One region of the Pelorhabdus sp. sgz311002 genome, then DNA from elsewhere that is predicted to be linked to it. Evidence: riboswitches for the same ligand, from Rfam matches in the RefSeq annotation. Region 1 holds a riboswitch; each other region holds the start of a gene.
What was found. Region 1 has a riboswitch for cobalamin ahead of cobI (precorrin-2 C(20)-methyltransferase). Riboswitches for the same ligand answer to the same signal wherever they lie in the genome.
Positions count from the first base shown of each region.

Region 2: another riboswitch for cobalamin. It lies ahead of cobT (nicotinate-nucleotide--dimethylbenzimidazole phosphoribosyltransferase); the one in region 1 lies ahead of cobI (precorrin-2 C(20)-methyltransferase).
Region 3: another riboswitch for cobalamin. It lies ahead of AC0NJP_RS07115 (GNAT family N-acetyltransferase); the one in region 1 lies ahead of cobI (precorrin-2 C(20)-methyltransferase).
Region 4: another riboswitch for cobalamin. It lies ahead of AC0NJP_RS07090 (ABC transporter substrate-binding protein); the one in region 1 lies ahead of cobI (precorrin-2 C(20)-methyltransferase).

Region 1 covers NZ_JBWBCL010000008.1:90,222-94,508, forward strand. The annotation lists gene AC0NJP_RS12715 (ABC transporter substrate-binding protein) at 1-483, opposite strand, end outside; gene cobI (precorrin-2 C(20)-methyltransferase) at 527-1,228, opposite strand; cobalamin riboswitch at 1,388-1,568, opposite strand; gene AC0NJP_RS12725 (YecA family protein) at 1,691-2,914, opposite strand; gene AC0NJP_RS12730 (hypothetical protein) at 3,130-4,068, shown strand; gene AC0NJP_RS12735 (TetR-like C-terminal domain-containing protein) at 4,205-4,287, shown strand, end outside.
Region 2 covers NZ_JBWBCL010000004.1:258,795-263,081, forward strand. The annotation lists gene AC0NJP_RS08880 (cache domain-containing protein) at 1-1,273, opposite strand, end outside; cobalamin riboswitch at 1,454-1,650, shown strand; gene cobT (nicotinate-nucleotide--dimethylbenzimidazole phosphoribosyltransferase) at 1,737-3,692, shown strand; gene AC0NJP_RS08890 (response regulator transcription factor) at 3,697-4,287, opposite strand, start outside.
Region 3 covers NZ_JBWBCL010000003.1:277,322-281,608, reverse strand. The annotation lists gene AC0NJP_RS07130 (sodium ion-translocating decarboxylase subunit beta) at 1-801, shown strand, start outside; gene AC0NJP_RS07125 (OadG family transporter subunit) at 821-1,132, shown strand; gene AC0NJP_RS07120 (biotin/lipoyl-containing protein) at 1,174-1,572, shown strand; cobalamin riboswitch at 1,732-1,912, shown strand; gene AC0NJP_RS07115 (GNAT family N-acetyltransferase) at 2,183-2,695, shown strand; gene AC0NJP_RS07110 (hypothetical protein) at 2,727-3,752, shown strand; gene AC0NJP_RS07105 (TonB-dependent receptor) at 3,799-4,287, shown strand, end outside.
Region 4 covers NZ_JBWBCL010000003.1:271,421-275,707, forward strand. The annotation lists gene AC0NJP_RS07085 (PepSY-associated TM helix domain-containing protein) at 1-698, opposite strand, end outside; gene AC0NJP_RS07090 (ABC transporter substrate-binding protein) at 735-1,679, opposite strand; cobalamin riboswitch at 1,842-2,023, opposite strand; gene AC0NJP_RS07095 (cob(I)yrinic acid a,c-diamide adenosyltransferase) at 2,310-2,891, opposite strand; gene AC0NJP_RS07100 (PepSY-associated TM helix domain-containing protein) at 2,933-4,225, opposite strand; gene AC0NJP_RS07105 (TonB-dependent receptor) at 4,237-4,287, opposite strand, start outside.

The DNA of each region.
Region 1 (4,287 bases):
GCTCTCTGTCCCGACAATCTTACCAAGTAAAGTAATCGTTGTCAGCGTATCTTCTAACGTCTTATATTTCAAAAGCAAAACCGGAATGTGATTACTTTCCAGCGTTGGCAAAAGCTTTTCATGCATTCCCTGCACGGCAATGACTAAATCCGGTTGCAAAGCCATTACTTTTTCTAAATTCACATTATAGACAAAGCCGACTTCCGGCACAGAAGCAGCAGCCTCTGGCACCGATTCCGTTTTAGAACTGGGCCTGCCTGCGGCTTTCCCATCGACAGAATATAATAGATCTAAAAAAGAGGTAGAAAGCACTACGACTTTTTCCGGTTTTTTCGTTAAAGTAACTGTGCGTCCGGCATTATCTTGTATGGTTAAATAATTCCCGTCTTTCCCTTGATCGGCAGATTTTTGCGCACCACAGCCGGCAAAGAAAAGTGCTGCCACGCCACAAAGGAGTGCCAGCAAAAACATATACTTTTTCATTGCAGTCTCTTCCTTTCGCTGCTCCGTTAGATGCAGGAAGCGATTAGCCCCGTCTTGCTACAATGGTTGATAAATAGTTCAGTTTATGATCATCATTCAGATCAGACAAGTTATGTACCACTTGTTCGCCGTCTAGGCCGCAGCGGCTGATCATGACAGCTTGTTTGGCCAAGCCATGACGTTTTAATTTTTCCAAAACCTGCGGGAAATTTTTATAAACTTTCATAAGCACTACATTATCGGCTGTAGCGAAAGCCTGTTCCATTTTTTCTTCTTCCATCGTGGCTGGAATAATATTCAGTACATCGTCCCCTTCGACGATAGGATAACCTAATTTGCTGCCAATGGCGCAGAAAGCCGTAATGCCAGGAATCGTTTCAATGGGATGTCCACAGTCTTTTAACAGTCTGTATACATAAATATAAGTACTGTAGAACATAGGATCGCCCAAAGTTAAAAAGACAACCGTCTTTCCTTCATCTAAATAGTTCACGATTGTTTCCTTATTACTAGCCCAGGCATCATTCAATTGAGTTTGGTCGGAAACCATAGGAAATACAAGAGTTGCAATTTCAGCCGTGTCCTTAATATAAGGTTTAGCAATTGTAAGCGCCACACTGCCTTCTTTCTTCTCCGTTTTTGGCGCAATAATAATATCAGCCGACTTAATCAAATTAATCGCTTTTAATGTAAGAAGCTCCGGATCTCCAGGGCCTACGCCCACACCATAAAAAATACCTGCCATTGCAAAAACCTCCATAAATTAAAAATAGGTCATAAAAAAACCTTTCTTAAAGCAAGAAAGGTCTTATTTCAAAAGAGCGCTGAAATCAAAAATCCTGGCTTTTGGCCAGGAAAAAAAGATCGAACTCTTTAATCCCCTCCCCATCGCTCGTGGGTTAAAACGGTGATTGTTAAACAGGCAGTTCTCCTGACTCTGGATCATCGCTCATCCAAACCTTCCCAAGACAATCGTCTCAGTGGCATTTTCTGGTTTCGCTTCCCATTACAGTGGCGGGACCGCGCCGGCCTTGCACCGGACTTCCCTATTAAGCCCTATGGGCACCTATTTCAATCTTATGCAATTATGAAATAACAGTTAATGTAACTTATTTATATCACTTGTTTGCAAAAAAGTCAAACAAATCCGACTAGAACTACAAGTATGCCCAGCTCTCTATAAATAGAAAAGCTGGGCTTTTTGCAGCTATTTGCCGCAGCACTTTTTGTATTTTTTCCCGCTATTACAAGGGCAAGGATCATTGCGACCGATCTTGACTGGCACCGCCTCATTTACGTTGCTCAGTTCCTGACAAGGCTGCAATTTCGCCGATTCATCCTCCACAAGTTCTACCGGTTTATACCCCTTCAACACCCACATGCGCGTCTGATTATGAAGCGCTGCCACATAGGGAAGTAAGGTATCTTGAAAAGAGTCACTAGGAAACTCATACCCTTTTGATAAGTAAGCTAAGAGATCGCCACTGCCTTTACTATTGTTGATAATATAAAAACAATCTTCGGCTAATGCCGCCGCCTCTTCCCGATTGAGCGAATAGCACTCTTTCATAAAGCGCAGGAAATTCTCTGAAGCAGAGTTTTTATCAACAAAACCGGGTTTACCAGCCTTCACAAATTGCTGCTTTAAAAAGGAACAGTAAGGAAGTTCAGCACGACTTTTCTGTTCTCCTAGAATATAGGCCCGATCTTTCACACGATAATCGGCATAAACCTCTTTATCAATTACAATTTGACCATAGCAAGCCGCAGCTTCAGCAATGACCGCCAAATAACGGGAAATATCCTGCGTTGCAACAATCCCTTTTTCCTGCACGAGCGCTACAAGCTGATCTTTTTCCAACAAGCCATAATAATAAAGTAAACCCTGTGTAGCATAAATCCACTCAGTATTTTGCCTGATCATTTCATAAAGCTTGCCTTCATTTAAAGCCTGAAAAGCCTGCTTCACACCAGTAGGCATCCAAAAAATCGTCTTCTCATCACAAGTACCAGTGCCTAAAAAGCCATAGCTTTTAAAATATCGAATAAAGTCAAGTCGTATTTTCGTGGTATAGAAGTTTACTTCTTGCGTGGCAAATCGTTTAAACCACCGCCACCGCTCTTCATCAAAAATCAGCGCCGCTGCCTCAGCAACGCCCGTAGGAATCGCCATGACAAGTAAATCGGCAAGCTCCTGTTTCTTCAAGTTGCTAGCATTCTTAACCTTTAAGTTTACCCGTATTTCCGTCAATTCATCCTTGGTCAAATACCCTAAGTAACTCGTGAGTTCTTCCGGTCCACTCACCGCGCGCCATAAACGCTCTGCTAACTTTTTCTCCTGACGCTGAGCCTCTTCTATCACCTGATGCAAGGCTTCGGCTGTTTCATCGGCTGCTTCACAGCGGATATCTTTCGAGTCTTTCTCGCTCACTTTCGTTCCTCCCATATTCATCACACAAACTACTTGGCGAATATCTTTCTCAACTCTATAGATTGTACACCATTTCACCGAGAATTGCCAAGTCATAAATAGGAAAAAAATACCAAATAATTCTCTTATTATTTTACCAGGAAAAATTACAGGACTTTTGTCGGAAAGCGCGAATAAGAAATGCCAATAATTTATTTTCTGAAAGGATGTATCGCATGGCCCATGCCGCCCTACGCCCAATGCTTCTAACCGCTTTTCTATTAGCTGCCGCCACTTCCCCAGCCGCCACCGCCCCCCTTACAATTGACGGGGAAACCACGCTAAAATATGAAACCATCCGTTATCATCGCTCTGACGTAGCTGATATCAGCGATACAGAGAGAACCTTGCGGCTAAATTTTCACCAAGCCCTTTCAGAACAAACCGAGATTTTTTTCCGCTTTGGCCATCAATCTTACGCGGGTTCTGCCACCAAAGAAAATAACAGCAGTCTAGATCAGTATGGCGTGCTTGTTAACAACAAGAATATGCTATTGAAAATTGGCAGCCAAGATACTTACTTAGGGGCTTACGGCGCGATGTTTGATAATAGCTCGAATGCTGGCTTTGGTATGTTTAAAGGAATTGATTGGCGTACAACGACAGGCCGAATTCAATATCATGCCACCTTCGGCAGATTAGACTCTGCTTTATTTTCTGATAGCGCTAGCCATACTATTTCCGGCGGCGAAATCGCCTACTTTGCTGGTTCCACCCGCTTCATGGCCAGCGCCCTTCACATTCCCCATCTGGAAAAAGCCACAACCTTTACCGGCTTTAGCGTGAATTTGCCCCTGGGAAAAGCAGAGTATTTGGCTGAATATGTCCGTTCTTCCGCCCCTGATCAAAACCAGGGAATCCTAGTAGGAATCAACTATCAGCCCACAGAATATCAGGCGATAAAAATACTTGGCGGCGAAATTCAAGATCAGGCCGTACCAGAAGGGAAAGCAAGTCTTGGCGGTTATGATAATAGTCTAAGAGGCTTTCAAATCGCCTTCATCCAAGCTTTAACGCCGCAAGATCGCCTTTCCCTAAAGTACATAGTTGCTCAAACAATTACCTTCGATATCCCCATTCGCAAAACCGAAATCGAATATACCCATACCTTCTAGCATAAACGTGCTAGAAGTTTTTTTATAAATCGCACTGAAAATTTTTATTTTTTACTATTATAATTTGACAACTAACAAAATTAGTCTTATAACTATAGTAATTAGTCTTAAATCATAAGAGAAAGCAGTGATTTACATGGGAGCCCCTGTCGGCCTTACATTTCAAATTATTATTGAAACTGCCGCTGCAATAGCGGATCATACCGGATTAGAAACAGT
Region 2 (4,287 bases), on a different contig from region 1:
CCAGTTCATCCTGCAATTCATAAGTCCGTTCAAGTACTTTATTTTCCAGATTGATGTTTAAATGGTAGAGCAAATTTTGTGTTGCTTGATGTTCGGAAATTTCACCTTCAAGGCAGGCATTTACTGTTTGGATTTTTTCGACTTGTTCTTCAAGCTGTGCTTCTTTCTCGCGGAGCAGACCAATCGTATCTTTGATCTTAAGACTCATAGCAATGAAAGTTTGGCAGAGCAGACGCAGTTCTTGTGGCATATTCATGGCATCAGAACCACGGAGTGAACGGAAGTCGTCATTGGCAATTCGGTTGGCCTGCTCAGTTAGCCAAGTGATTGGTTGCTGCAATTGACGGGTTGCCCAGATTGCAATCGGGTAGATAAATAATAGCAGCAAAAGCATTTCAATTCCCATGATTTTCAGCTGTTGATACAATGGGGCCATAACTTCTTCTTCACGTATGGACCCAATAAGCGTCCAGCCTCGTTCTGGCAAAGCATGATAGGCTACTAGCACGTTCTTTCCCTGGTAGTCAATCCAGGAGGCTGTACCTGTTTGGCCAAGCTGAATTAATTGTAAATTCTCTATGGGCAGCTTCATTTTTAACTTAGCGCTTGTCTCGACTTGACCTGATTCAATGAGTTGCTCTAGATAACGCGGTTCAGTCAGCATAACGCCTGCCTGATTGATAAGCAGAATTTCGCCTGTTTTGCCAATCCAGTTATCTCGTAGTAAGTTTTCAAGCGTCTGAGTTCGGACTGATCCGAGCAAAACGCCTTGGAATTGTCCCTGATGATCATAAATCGGTGAGGAAAAATTGATAATGGAGCGGCCACTGTTGCGACCAATTACAATATCTGAGATCGAACTTTGGCCCGCAAGGGCGGCTTGATAGTAAGGCTGATTGGTTGCTTGGGGAAATTGAATCGGACGATTGAGCGTAGAAAAACGGAAGTAACCGTCTTTGTCAATATACGATAGAGAATCAAAATTTTTATTACTATGCTGTACTGACTGCAGCATATCATAGAATTGCTTATAATCAAGCTGGCGAATGGATTCTATTTCACTTAGACTGAGAATGTCATTGGCCCGTTCATCTAGCCAGTAGTTAATCAGGCGTTCCTGAAAAGCGACCCGTTGGCTGATGAGTTCTAAATTCTGCTGTTTGGTAAGTTTGACTTGATTTGCTGCATAAATTGCCATCGTGAGGAGGCTGGGCGCTAAAATTAGTAAAATTGTCCACGCACGAAACTGACGGCTTAGCGTGTCTAGTTTCATAGGGTCCTCCTTTGAATCTTTCGATTCTACATAATTGTCGAAAAATGAAGAAAAATATTATTCTATAATATTTGCGATTTCAGCGCGAACTCCTTTTTTTAGTAGGAAAATTGCAAAAATTATTCTTGTTTTTCTTTAAGAGTCTTGACGCCTTTACAACGGCTTGCTATAATTTTGGCAATTAGATAATTTAGTTTAGGTGCCGCTTTTGGAAGGTAAAAGCGGATAATAGGGAAGTCTGAGCATGGTTTTCCATGTGTAAGCGCGGGCCCGCCACTGTACCGAGGAGGTTCCACAAATTGCCACTCAGCTATCGGGGAAGGCGTGGATACTAATGAATCGGGAGCCAGGAAACCTGCCTAAACTGTAAGATAGTCTTTATGGAAAAAAAGACTTTTGGGAACGATAACTCCCAAAAGTCTTTTTTTTATGAAAAATTTATCGTGATAATGGGGGAGATTCGGTGGATTTATTACAACAAGCAATACAAAACATAGAGCCGCTTGACCAAGCCGCTATGGCGCAAGCAAATGGACATTTGCAGGAACTTTCGTCAAGTAAAGGCCAGCTAGGGAAACTGGCGGAAATGGTGGTTCAATATGCTGGCATCACTCGGCAGGAAAGGCCGCTTGCGCCTAAAAGCGCTATTATCTTGGCATCAGCCGATCATGGCGTTGCCAAACAAGGTATTAGTGCCTATCCGATCGAGACCACTAAAGAAATGACGGCAAATTATCTGCTAGCCCAAGGCGGTACGGCCAATGCTTTTGCTAATTATTCCGGTTCCGATCTTGTGGTTGTCGATATGGGTATAGCGGGAGATTTATCCTTTGTGCCAGGTCTTGTGCAACGAAAAATTGCCTATGGCACGAAAGATTTTACGGAAGGTCCAGCAATGACGCGGCAAGAAGCGATTGCCGCTGTCGAAGCAGGGATTGCTCTGGTCACAGAAAGAGTAAGACAAGGTTATACTTGCTTTTGTCTTGGCGAAATGGGAATTGGCAATACTACGGCTAGTGCAGCGATTGTAGCAGCTTTTACTGGCTTAGCTCCAGAAGTTGTAACTGGTCGGGGAACTGGAATATCAGATAGTCGCATGAAGGTGAAAGTTGAGGTTGTTCGCAAGGCTCTGGCTATAAATCAGATTGATTGCGGTGATGGTCTCGATGTACTTAGCAAGATTGGCGGGTTTGAAATCGGGGCTTTAGCAGGCGTTGTTTTAGGTTGCGCTGCAAACCGTGCGGCTGTTGTGATCGACGGACTGAATACAACAGCTGCGGCGATGATTGCCTATGCGATTTCACCGCGTTGTCAGCCCTATATTTTGTCATCCCATTTGTCAGGAGAACCAGCTCATCGCATTGCCTTATCTTTTCTTGGACTGGAAGCGTGTGTGGATGTTGGCGTAAGACTTGGCGAGGCGATCGGCGCCTCCGTCGTTGTTGATTTATTAAAGGGCGCGTGTCGTCTCTTTGATGGCGACTGGCTTAAGTCAGCAGAGGGCCTCAGTTTTTGGCGGCAAAATTTAGCTGCAATAGATCAGAGCGAGTCGGAGCTGCCAAGTATTAGGCCCTTAGATGAGGCGGCTATGGAAAAATGCCAACTTCGTCTTGACAATTTAACCAAGCCTTTGGGGAGTCTTAAAGCATTTGAAGAACTTGGGCGAAAGCTAGCAGGCATTATCGGTCAGCCACGGCCCCGATCTTGCGACAAGAAGTTGATTTTAACAGGTCCTTGCCAATCCAGCGAAAACGAGAATGAGTTTGTAGCAAAGTTCAAAGTGCTTCAAGCCTTTAGCAAGCATTTTGGCGCAGAGATTCTTGTTTGCCGTCACGAAGAAGCGTCCGAATTTCCTACAGAACAAGGTGTGAGGCAGTTGGTTCAGGCGGGAGTTGACTTTAGCAAGCAAGCCGCTCTATCAAACGAGATTATTGGCATTGGCAGCCTAGAACTTGTAAGTCAAGAGATGGCTGCAGCCAAGACCCTGCTTGCCCGAAGCGACGGCCAAACCTTACTGCCACGATTGGCAAGACTCGAACATTCACAGAACATCTGCTTTTTAGCAGGCCTAATTTTAGGTGCTGCCAGCTATGGTTGCGCAGTTGTTTTAGACGATGACGCTGCTTTAGCAGCTGCTTTGGTTGCTGTTGAGCTGAATTCGACGGTAAAAGACCATTTGGTGGCATCTCATTTGCCCTTTACGGCAGAAGCGACAGGAGCGCTGACGCAACTAGACCTTTGCGCTTATTTCTCATTGCAGCTTACGAAGCCTGCGGGAATGGGCGCTTTGCTAGGATTTTCACTCTTTAATGCTTCTTTGCATGTTTTGAGTGATATGAAAACTTTTGGCGAGGCTGAAGTTTCTGTGGCGCAGGATGGGCCAGGGGCATTGCGACAAGATAAAGCCGTGCGAGAATAGACTGTTACTTTATAAAACCGAACTCTGTGCCAAGAGCAGCTAATTTACTACGATTGCTTACAGCAAATTTACTAAAGAGATTGTTGAGATGGGTTTTGACTGTACCGACCGTAATATGAAGCTCTTGGGCGATTTCAGCATTCGAATGACCTCTGGCGACTAGTTGTAGAATCTCCTTTTCTTTTACTGTTAAGAGAATATTGGGAGCGTCCTTTTCCAAAGTGGGGGCGGCAGTCTGGTGTGAATTGTTAACAGGGAGATTCTTTGATTCTTTTTGTTTTTGATAGGCGTGCAAGGCGCTTAACACGACAGAACGAATGGCCGAAGCTGGCGTAGGTTTGGTTAAAAAAGCATTGATTTTACCATGGTTAATGGCATCAATGGTCATTTGCAGCTCGGCGTGACCGGTAATCAAAATGCGCTGGGCTTCATTGTCAAGTGCTAAGATGCGCGAAAATAATTCAATGCCATTCATAACAGGCATGCGAAAATCGGAAATAATAACAGTAAATGGGCCATGATGTTCCACTAATTTTAAAGCCTGTAAGGGGTCGCGCGTTGTGGTAACTGTAAAGGTTGCTTGTAAAATGCGGCG
Region 3 (4,287 bases), on a different contig from region 1:
TTGGGAGCTGCAGCTCATTTAGGTATCTTTATTGCATTAATTGGCGCTAAAATGCTGGGCTTCTCCTTGGCAGAAGCTGGTGCAATCGGTATTATCGGCGGCGCTGACGGCCCAATGGCTATCTTCGTTACGATGAAACTTGCTCCGCATTTGTTACCACAGATTTCCGTAGCAGCTTATTCCTACATGGCGCTGATGCCACTTATTCAGCCGCCAATCATGAAACTCTTCACAACGAAAAAAGAACGTATGGTTATCATGACGCAGGTTCGTCCTGTAAGCCGTTTAGAAAAAATCGTATTCCCAATGGTAATCGCGGTTATTGTTGACTTGTTACTCCCTCCAGTTGCTCCGCTCATTACGATGCTAATGCTTGGCAATTTGCTTCGTGAATGCGGCGTGGTTGATCGTTTGGCTCAAACAGCAGCAAATGATTTGATCAATATCATCATTATTACGTTGACGGTTGCTATCGGTTCCACCATGAATGCTGATACTTTCTTGACTTTCGAAACGATTGAAATTATCGTTCTTGGTTTGATTGCTTTTGCTGGCGGTACTTTCTCCGGTATTATTGGCGGACGTATCATGTACAGAGTTTCCGGCGGCAAAATCAATCCGTTGATCGGTTCAGCTGGTATTGCTTCGGTACCTATCGCAGCGCGTGTTGCTCACGTAGTTGCTTTAAAAGAAAATCCATACAACTTCTTGATTATGCATGCTATGGGACCAAACCTTGCTGGTGTATTTGGTACGGCTATTTCCGGTGGTATCATGCTGGCGCTCCTAGGCGTTCACTAATTAAAGGAGGAAATACCTCATGTTGACATTTTTTATAGCCTTGATTGTGATTCTTATCGTTTGCTATATTTGGAAAGTAACATCAGAAGCGCAAGAAAAAAAGGAAGAGCAGAATCAGCCGACTACTCCTGCAGCTATGGCGGCAACGCCTGCAACTCCAGCAGTTGCTACGGCTTCTGTACAGCAAGAAGATGATAGTGAGCTGGTTGCCGTGATTACGGCAGCGATTGCCGCTATTTCTGGTAGCGCTTCTGTAACTATCGTAAGTATTCGGCGTGGCAGCGATGCGTGGGTAACCGCTGGCCGCCAGGATGTTATGAACGGTTTTTGAGCAGTAAACAATGATTGTATGACACCAAAGGGGGATTTATCATGAAAAACTATTCAATTACAGTAAATGGTCAGACCTATGAAGTTGCTGTAGAAGAAATCGGCGGCGTGGCAGCACCTGCCGCTCCTAAAGCAGCAGCTCCTGTAGCAGCACCGAAAGCAGCTCCTGCTCCTGTAGCAGCAGCTCCTGCACCAGCACCGAAAGCAGCTCCAAAGGCTGGCGGCCCTGGCACGAAAGTTGCTTCGCCTATGCCTGGTAAAATTATTAGTGTTAAAGTCAATGTTGGCGATGCTGTAAAAAATGGTCAGGAACTGATCGTTATGGAAGCTATGAAAATGCATAATCCTGTTCTTTCCAGCGCTGATGGCGTGGTAAAAGAAATTCTAGTCAAAGCTGGCGATCCTGTACAGGCTGGTACTCCGCTTGTTGTAGTCGGCTAAGCATATAATATAGGCAAAAGAAACAGGCTAGGTTCTGCGGAATCTAGCCTGTTTTGCGATAGTTTCCTCTAGTAATAAAAAGGACGCTGTGCCTATTTTTATCAATTTGACAAAAATGGGTAATGTTGTTATTATAAAATAAAGAATTTATTAATTAATTAAATAATTTTTAGGATAGGTGCCGCAAGGCTTAATAGGGAAGACCGGTGAAATACCGGCGCGGTCCCGCCACTGTAATGGGGAGCAATCTCAAGATATGCCACTGGAACATATTGTTCTGGGAAGGTTTGAGGGCGCGATGATCCAGAGCCAGGAGAACTGCCTGTTCAATAATCACCATTTTTACCTACGAACGATAGGGAGGGGATTTTGCTACAATAACTTAGCTTCTTTTTTTGCTATGGCTATGACTTGAGCGCTTACACTTCCTAATCTCATTAGGAAGTGTTTTATTTTTTCTCACCCACGAGTGATGGGGAGGTGATTGCGCTCTGTTCTTGCCCTAAGCAGTATAGAGGATTTTGCGCTAGCTCCTGCCCTTTTGGCAGGAGCTTTTTTATTGCGGCGGCATGAGTATATTAAACAATTTAGTACAGGGGGAGTTTAAAGGGTGGAAGAAAAGCAAATTTTAGTACGACCAGTTTTAGCGGAAGAAATTTTAAAGGTACAGAGCTTTTTGGAAAGTCAGCTAGTAGAACTGTTTTGTCATAAGGGGAAACGTGTAAATATGACTGATGTAGCAGCTTTGCAGCGCACTTATATTCAACCTGAAGATTGTAATTTATGGGGAGCTTTTTTGTCGACAGGAGAATTGATTGGCACCGGGGCTGCGTGTAGGTATAATGATCGAATTGCCTTATTGAAAAATTTGTATCATTTACCGACAACTGCTGAGTTTGGTCGTTGCTATGTATCACAAAATTTTCGACGCCAAGGGATTGGTGCGCAATTGGTACAGACTATGTCATCTTTTGCAAGTGACCAAAACTATACAAAAGTTTACCTTCATACACATCATTTTTTGCCAGGCGGTTTTGCTTTTTGGAAAAAACAGGGGTTCAAGATTATCTTAGAAGAAGATGGGCCTGAACAGATTGTACATATGGAAAAAGGATTGGCATAATCTTGAAATGATACTTGAGGAGGATTTTCGTTTGAAGCAAAAGATATTAGGAATTACAACTTTCACTTTATTATTGGCTATGAACCAAGCGGCGGCTGCTGCCCAACCAGATGGTGTGCAATTTGACGGAAGTCTAGTGGTGCATGCTCGTTCTCAGCATGATGAAAATCCAGGGAATCGGAGTCGCACTGGCATAAAAACAACTTTGACCTTAAATGCGACTCTTCCGGTTGCAGAAAATGTATCGGCCTATACACGGTTTACTTATCAGAGATTAAATAATAATTATGGCGTCTTTTCAGCTGACTATTTTTGCAATACGAAGCAAGAGAATAGTGCTTTAGATGCTTTCGGTATCAAATATCAAAATGCTGGTTATAAATATGTGCTCGGGTTGCAAGGCCTTACTTTAGGAGGCGGTCTTGTTTATGACAATACGTATATTGGCCGTCATGCTTTACCTTATGCTATGTCTGTTTCGAAACAAGTTGGTGCAGTGAATCTGAATTTTATTGGTGCAAAGACGAACTATCAAGGCAATCTTTCGAATGATAAATTTTATGTATTGCAAGGAACCTATGCGCCAGATGAACAATCTTCTCTTGGGGTGATGTTGGCAAGAACTTCCTATGGGAGTGATACGCGATCACGCTATGCTTTCGCAGATAGTACGGTTAATTATGTGAGCGTTTATGGCAGTAGAGCTGTGAATGATAAAGTGGGAATTTCGGCAGAACTTTTAAAATCAAGTGCTAAGGCTGAAAATCAGGCAATGCAAATGTCCTTAAAATACACAGTTGATACTAAAAATACCTTGACTGCCAGCTATTATTACGTGGAAGATCAGGCGGTTATGACGGATTATAATGCTACAGAAATGAGCGCCTATCCTAATAGCAATGCCCAGGGTTATTCGATTGCCTGGATTCATAAATTCGATAAGAATATTTCGCTGAAGATTGGCGATTATGATTATAAAAAAATTAAAGCGGTGAATCATTCCGGGGCGTCTACTGACAGAAACCGCTTTACGACTACGTTAACCGTAAAATTTTAAAGTGGGGGTCTTGGCTAAAATATCATTATGAAGGAGTAATGAAAAAATGAAGTGCGCTAAAACAAGTATGGGCCTTATGTTATTGACATCATTGACGATAGGGGGTATCGTGCAAGCCGCACCGACTGAAGAATTTATGTTAGACGATGTGACTGTTACAGCTACTCGTATTACAGAAAAAGTGAAAAATGTGCCAGCCAATGTCACGATTATTACGGCAGAAGATTTAAAAAAACGTAATGTTTTCAGTGTGCGTGAAGCGTTGCAAAATGAAGTAGGGTTATATATGTCACCGACAGCCGAAGTGAAAGACGGTTTATCAGTACGCGGATTTGGCAGTAAAAACATTCTTGTTCTATATAATGGACAGCCAGTAAATACGTCTTTTGATGGGAGTGTTGCTTGGGATTCCTTTCCAGTCAGTGATGTGGCAAGAATTGAAATTGTACGCGGCGCGAGTTCTTCTTTATATGGCGGTCATGCTGTAGCTGGTGTTATTAATATTATTACTAAAAAATCAAAACTACCTGTTGGC
Region 4 (4,287 bases), on a different contig from region 1:
GCTATATAGCTGTTATAGGCAAAAGAAAACCATACAATGGCAATTCCACTAATACACATAACGGAAGCCCACATAAAAGTCAGCACTCCTGTGTAGCGATGCCAGTCAAGGTAAAACCGACGCTTAGGTTCTCTGCGGCACATACCAAACAAGGTATTACGAGAAAACGGGCCATATAGCCACATACCGGAAAGAATAGCCGCTAAACTTAGAGCGCATATTATTCCTAACAGAAGCATTCCGCCGCTGCCTAAAGCCAAACGCAAATGTAAAATATGCATCCAGTGCATAAAATTCTTTATAGCTGGATATTTATCGTTCCCGCCATTTGCTCTATATAATTGGTCTACTGCTGCTTCATAGGCAAGCTGTTCGCCCCCCATGCTCATCCTTGCCGCTACTTGGCGATGATCCGCTTGATCTTGCACCCGAAAAAGCAATCGTCCCTTCTCGGGTTGGGCTGTAATACTCTTAATTACTTTTTGCGGATATGTATTTTTAAGCTTATCGTGACCAACTGGCATACTATCCCAAATCTGATCATAGGTAAGTGGAGTTGGCACATCCCGCTGTTCCAACTGATTCCATTGCTGAACTTCATCTTTAAAAATAAGCGGAATTCCGGTTATGCAAAGTAACAGAAAAAAAATTGTGCAAACTACGCTAACCCACCGATGCAATTGATAGAACCCTCGCATAACTTCTCCCTCATAAGTCATCTCATAATTTTAGAATTATCGTACCTCTTTAGCCATGTAATCCACAGCTTCTGGCATTTTGATTCCCGGATTCAATAAGAAAAGATCCTGCGGCAGATAATGCACTCGCTGATTCTTTACAGCCCGCAGACTGCTCCAAGCTGGACTACTAGCCATTTCTTGATTCATATGATCTTTAATTTCATCAATTTTTCCCATAGTTACGACAAAAATATCATCAGGATCTTCCTGTACAATTTTTTCCAGACTAAAAGGAGTCATATCATTCTCCGCATTAATGGCCTGCTCTCCTGTGGCAATATTCACCATTCCTAAGAGCTTTGCCACACTCCCCGCTGTTGTTTGGGGAAGCTCAACTGTCACATCTTTTGCTGTCGCATGTAAAATGACGACTTTTCTTGGCTTATCCTTAGAAAAATCTTGCACTATAGATTGAATTTTCGCCTGCATAGCGCTTATAACAGCTTCGCCTTTTTCTTGCGTACCGCTTAGTTTAGCTAGGATTCGCAGCGTATTATAAGTATCCTCAAGTGTACGGTATTTTAATATTAGAACAGGAATATGATTACTCTCCAGCATTGGCACAAGTTTTTCGTGCATCCCCTGTACAGCAATAACAACATCAGGCTTTAAGCCCATCACTTTTTCCATGTTAACATTATAAACGTAACCAATCTCTTCCGCCTTTTCAGCCCCTGTCGGAAGAATGGCATTCTTAGAACTAGGACGTCCAATCGCTTTTCCATCTACTGCATATAAAAGATCTAAAATCGAGGTAGATAAAACAACAATACGTTCCGGCTTCTTTTCAACAATAATCTGCTTTCCTGTTGCATCAGTTACTGAGAAAAAAGCCTGATTAGTCATATCTACTTTACTTGTATTACTACCACAACCAACTATAGTGAGCAATATAACCAATAGAAGCAATGCGATCGTAATCATACCATTATGTTGCATAAAAAGCCCTTCCTTCTTGTTAGTAGGGAACAGAAGAATATGATTCTTCTATTTCTGCAATAAAAAATAGGCCCTTTAAATAAAAGGCCTATAAGTCAACTTTTCTATAAATAAACAAATAAAAAGTCCTTACAATCGCCTCCCCATCGCTCGCAGGTCAAAACGGTGATCATTAAACAGGCAGTTCTCCTGGCTCTGGATCATCGCTTGCTCAAACCTTCCCAAGGTTTTCACCCCAGTGGCATATCATGAGTTTGCTCCCCATTACAGTGGCGGGACCGCGCCGGTTTTTCACCGGTCTTCCCTATTAAGCCTTTACAGGCACCTGTTCTATCGTTATTCAGTTTTGCTATAAAATCTACGTCCTTACGGTACCATTTAAAACCAGTTTTGTCAAATCGCAATACTCAATCAATTCCATTGGGAAAGTATCCTGCCCTAAAAACATTTCCACAATCGATCGTCGTTATTTCGAAAATCATCAACACCATATACATTCGTGCTGCCACATTGCGGACAACATTCTGCATAGGCACCATCACCTGTCGGTTTCAGTATTGCCCCCTCCGTATTAAACACCTTGCCACATTTTGCGCACTTTACAGCTGCCATACTTCGTCTCCCCTTATGCTAATTTTCAATACCTTTTCGAGCTTCAACGCCTTGCTGATAATAATGCTTAACTTCTGTCATTTCTGTCACAAGATCGGCTTGTTCCATAAGCGCCTTGGAAGCTTTTCGCCCCGTAAGAATTAGTTCGACTGTTTCTAATCGTTTCGCTAATATTGACTGTAGCTGTTGATCGCTCACTAATTCGAAATAATTAGCCACAACAAGTTCATCAAGTATCACCATATCAAATTCACCGCTGCTTACTGCTACCTCGGCTCGTTTCACGCCTTGTTCTGCAAGCGCTTTATATTCCTCGGGCGGCTTTCCCTGCGGAAAAACAACGACTTCATCACTCCATTGGGCTAATTCTTCCGGACTTAAGCTTCCCTCCTTCGCAATAAAGAAAGGTTTTCCTATTGTTTCAACCGTCAAATTCGGTGATAGGTTTTTCAATACGAGATGCTCACTATAACTTTTTGATTTCATAAACTGCAAGAAAAGTACGCGTTTTCCCGCGCCTAAAGCACGAATGGTTAAACCAATTGCCGCGGTTGTTTTTCCTTTACCATCTCCCGTATAAATTTGGACATATCCCTTCATAAATCATCAGCCTTCTTTCGCTACATGGTGGTATAGAAACATTATCTGTCTTTATACCATATCGTCCCCAAAAGCACAAGCGGAACCAACAATGCGACTGCCGCAATATCGTCCATCCCACCATAAAGCGGCGCAATAAAACCGAATACACTTAAAAACACTACACTAAGCATGAAATAGTTGGGCACAATCCTACTTTTACCAGCCCGCACACTGATTACAGGGTGTATGGCAAAAAACTTCTTTTGCTGTCGCCTCAAAGCTAAGCCAAGCCCAGTAACAATTAAAAACATTGTTAATAAAATGTAGCTGGTCCAAATCACCTTAAGCAAAAATCCCTGATGATTATGAAAATGTAAGTTCAAAACAAATGCTCTGATTGCCATATACCAGGCTAAAGGTTTAACATAAAATCCTGGTGTCGACAAATCGTTAGTGCCATAAGCTGAAACAAAAACAGTTTGTCCCGTGCGATAAGGCGTCTGGACAACTGGTTTTATATAAAAACTATATATCACCGATTTCGCCTCGGGCATCCGTAATGAAACGACTACATAATCAGGAAAATTCTTTCTTACAATAGCTAAGGCTTGCATCGGCGATTGTTGGACATGTGTTTGCTCATAACCTGAAAAAAATTGCTTTGCTTCTGTTTTTGCCGCAGAAATATAGGTATTGTACGCCATAGAAAATAGGACAAGACCGATACCACTTATACTTAATATCAACCCCCAGATTCCTACAATAACGCCAGTAAGATTGTGTAGTCGACTCCAATATTGATAAGAGTTTCGTACGCCCACGATTGTCGTTTTTTCCCAGAACGGACCATATAGTCTAAAACCTGTAAAAATTGACAAAGCGCTAACAGCACAAATAAAGCCTAAAAATTTTCTCCCTAACGTCCCCATACCTAAGCGCACATGTAAGTCGTCAATAATGTGTAAAAACTGGGGGATAAATTGATATTTCAAAGTGTGATCGCCACGCACAATCACGTCTTGCGTTCGCACATTATATAAAAATTCGTCGCCACCCTTGCTCTCACTGTCTGCCATACGAAAACTGAGCATTCCTTGATCTTCTTTTACAGAAACATTTTTTATCGCTTGGTGTGGGTATCGGGATTGAATCGCTTCGATCCCTGCTCCTAACCCATCCCATAGTACCGCTTGGTCAGCTTCAGCGCTATTAACAATAGGATTTATCTGATTCCACTCAAGAATCTCTTCTTTAAATAATAGCGGCAAGCCTGTCAGACAGAGCAAAAAAAAGAAGATTGCACAAAATAAGCTCAGATAGCGATGAATATAATAAATCATTTGCATAGACATACCACATCAACCTAAAAAGAATATTTCATGCTAACACCATAGGTTCTGCCATTAGCAGCTTC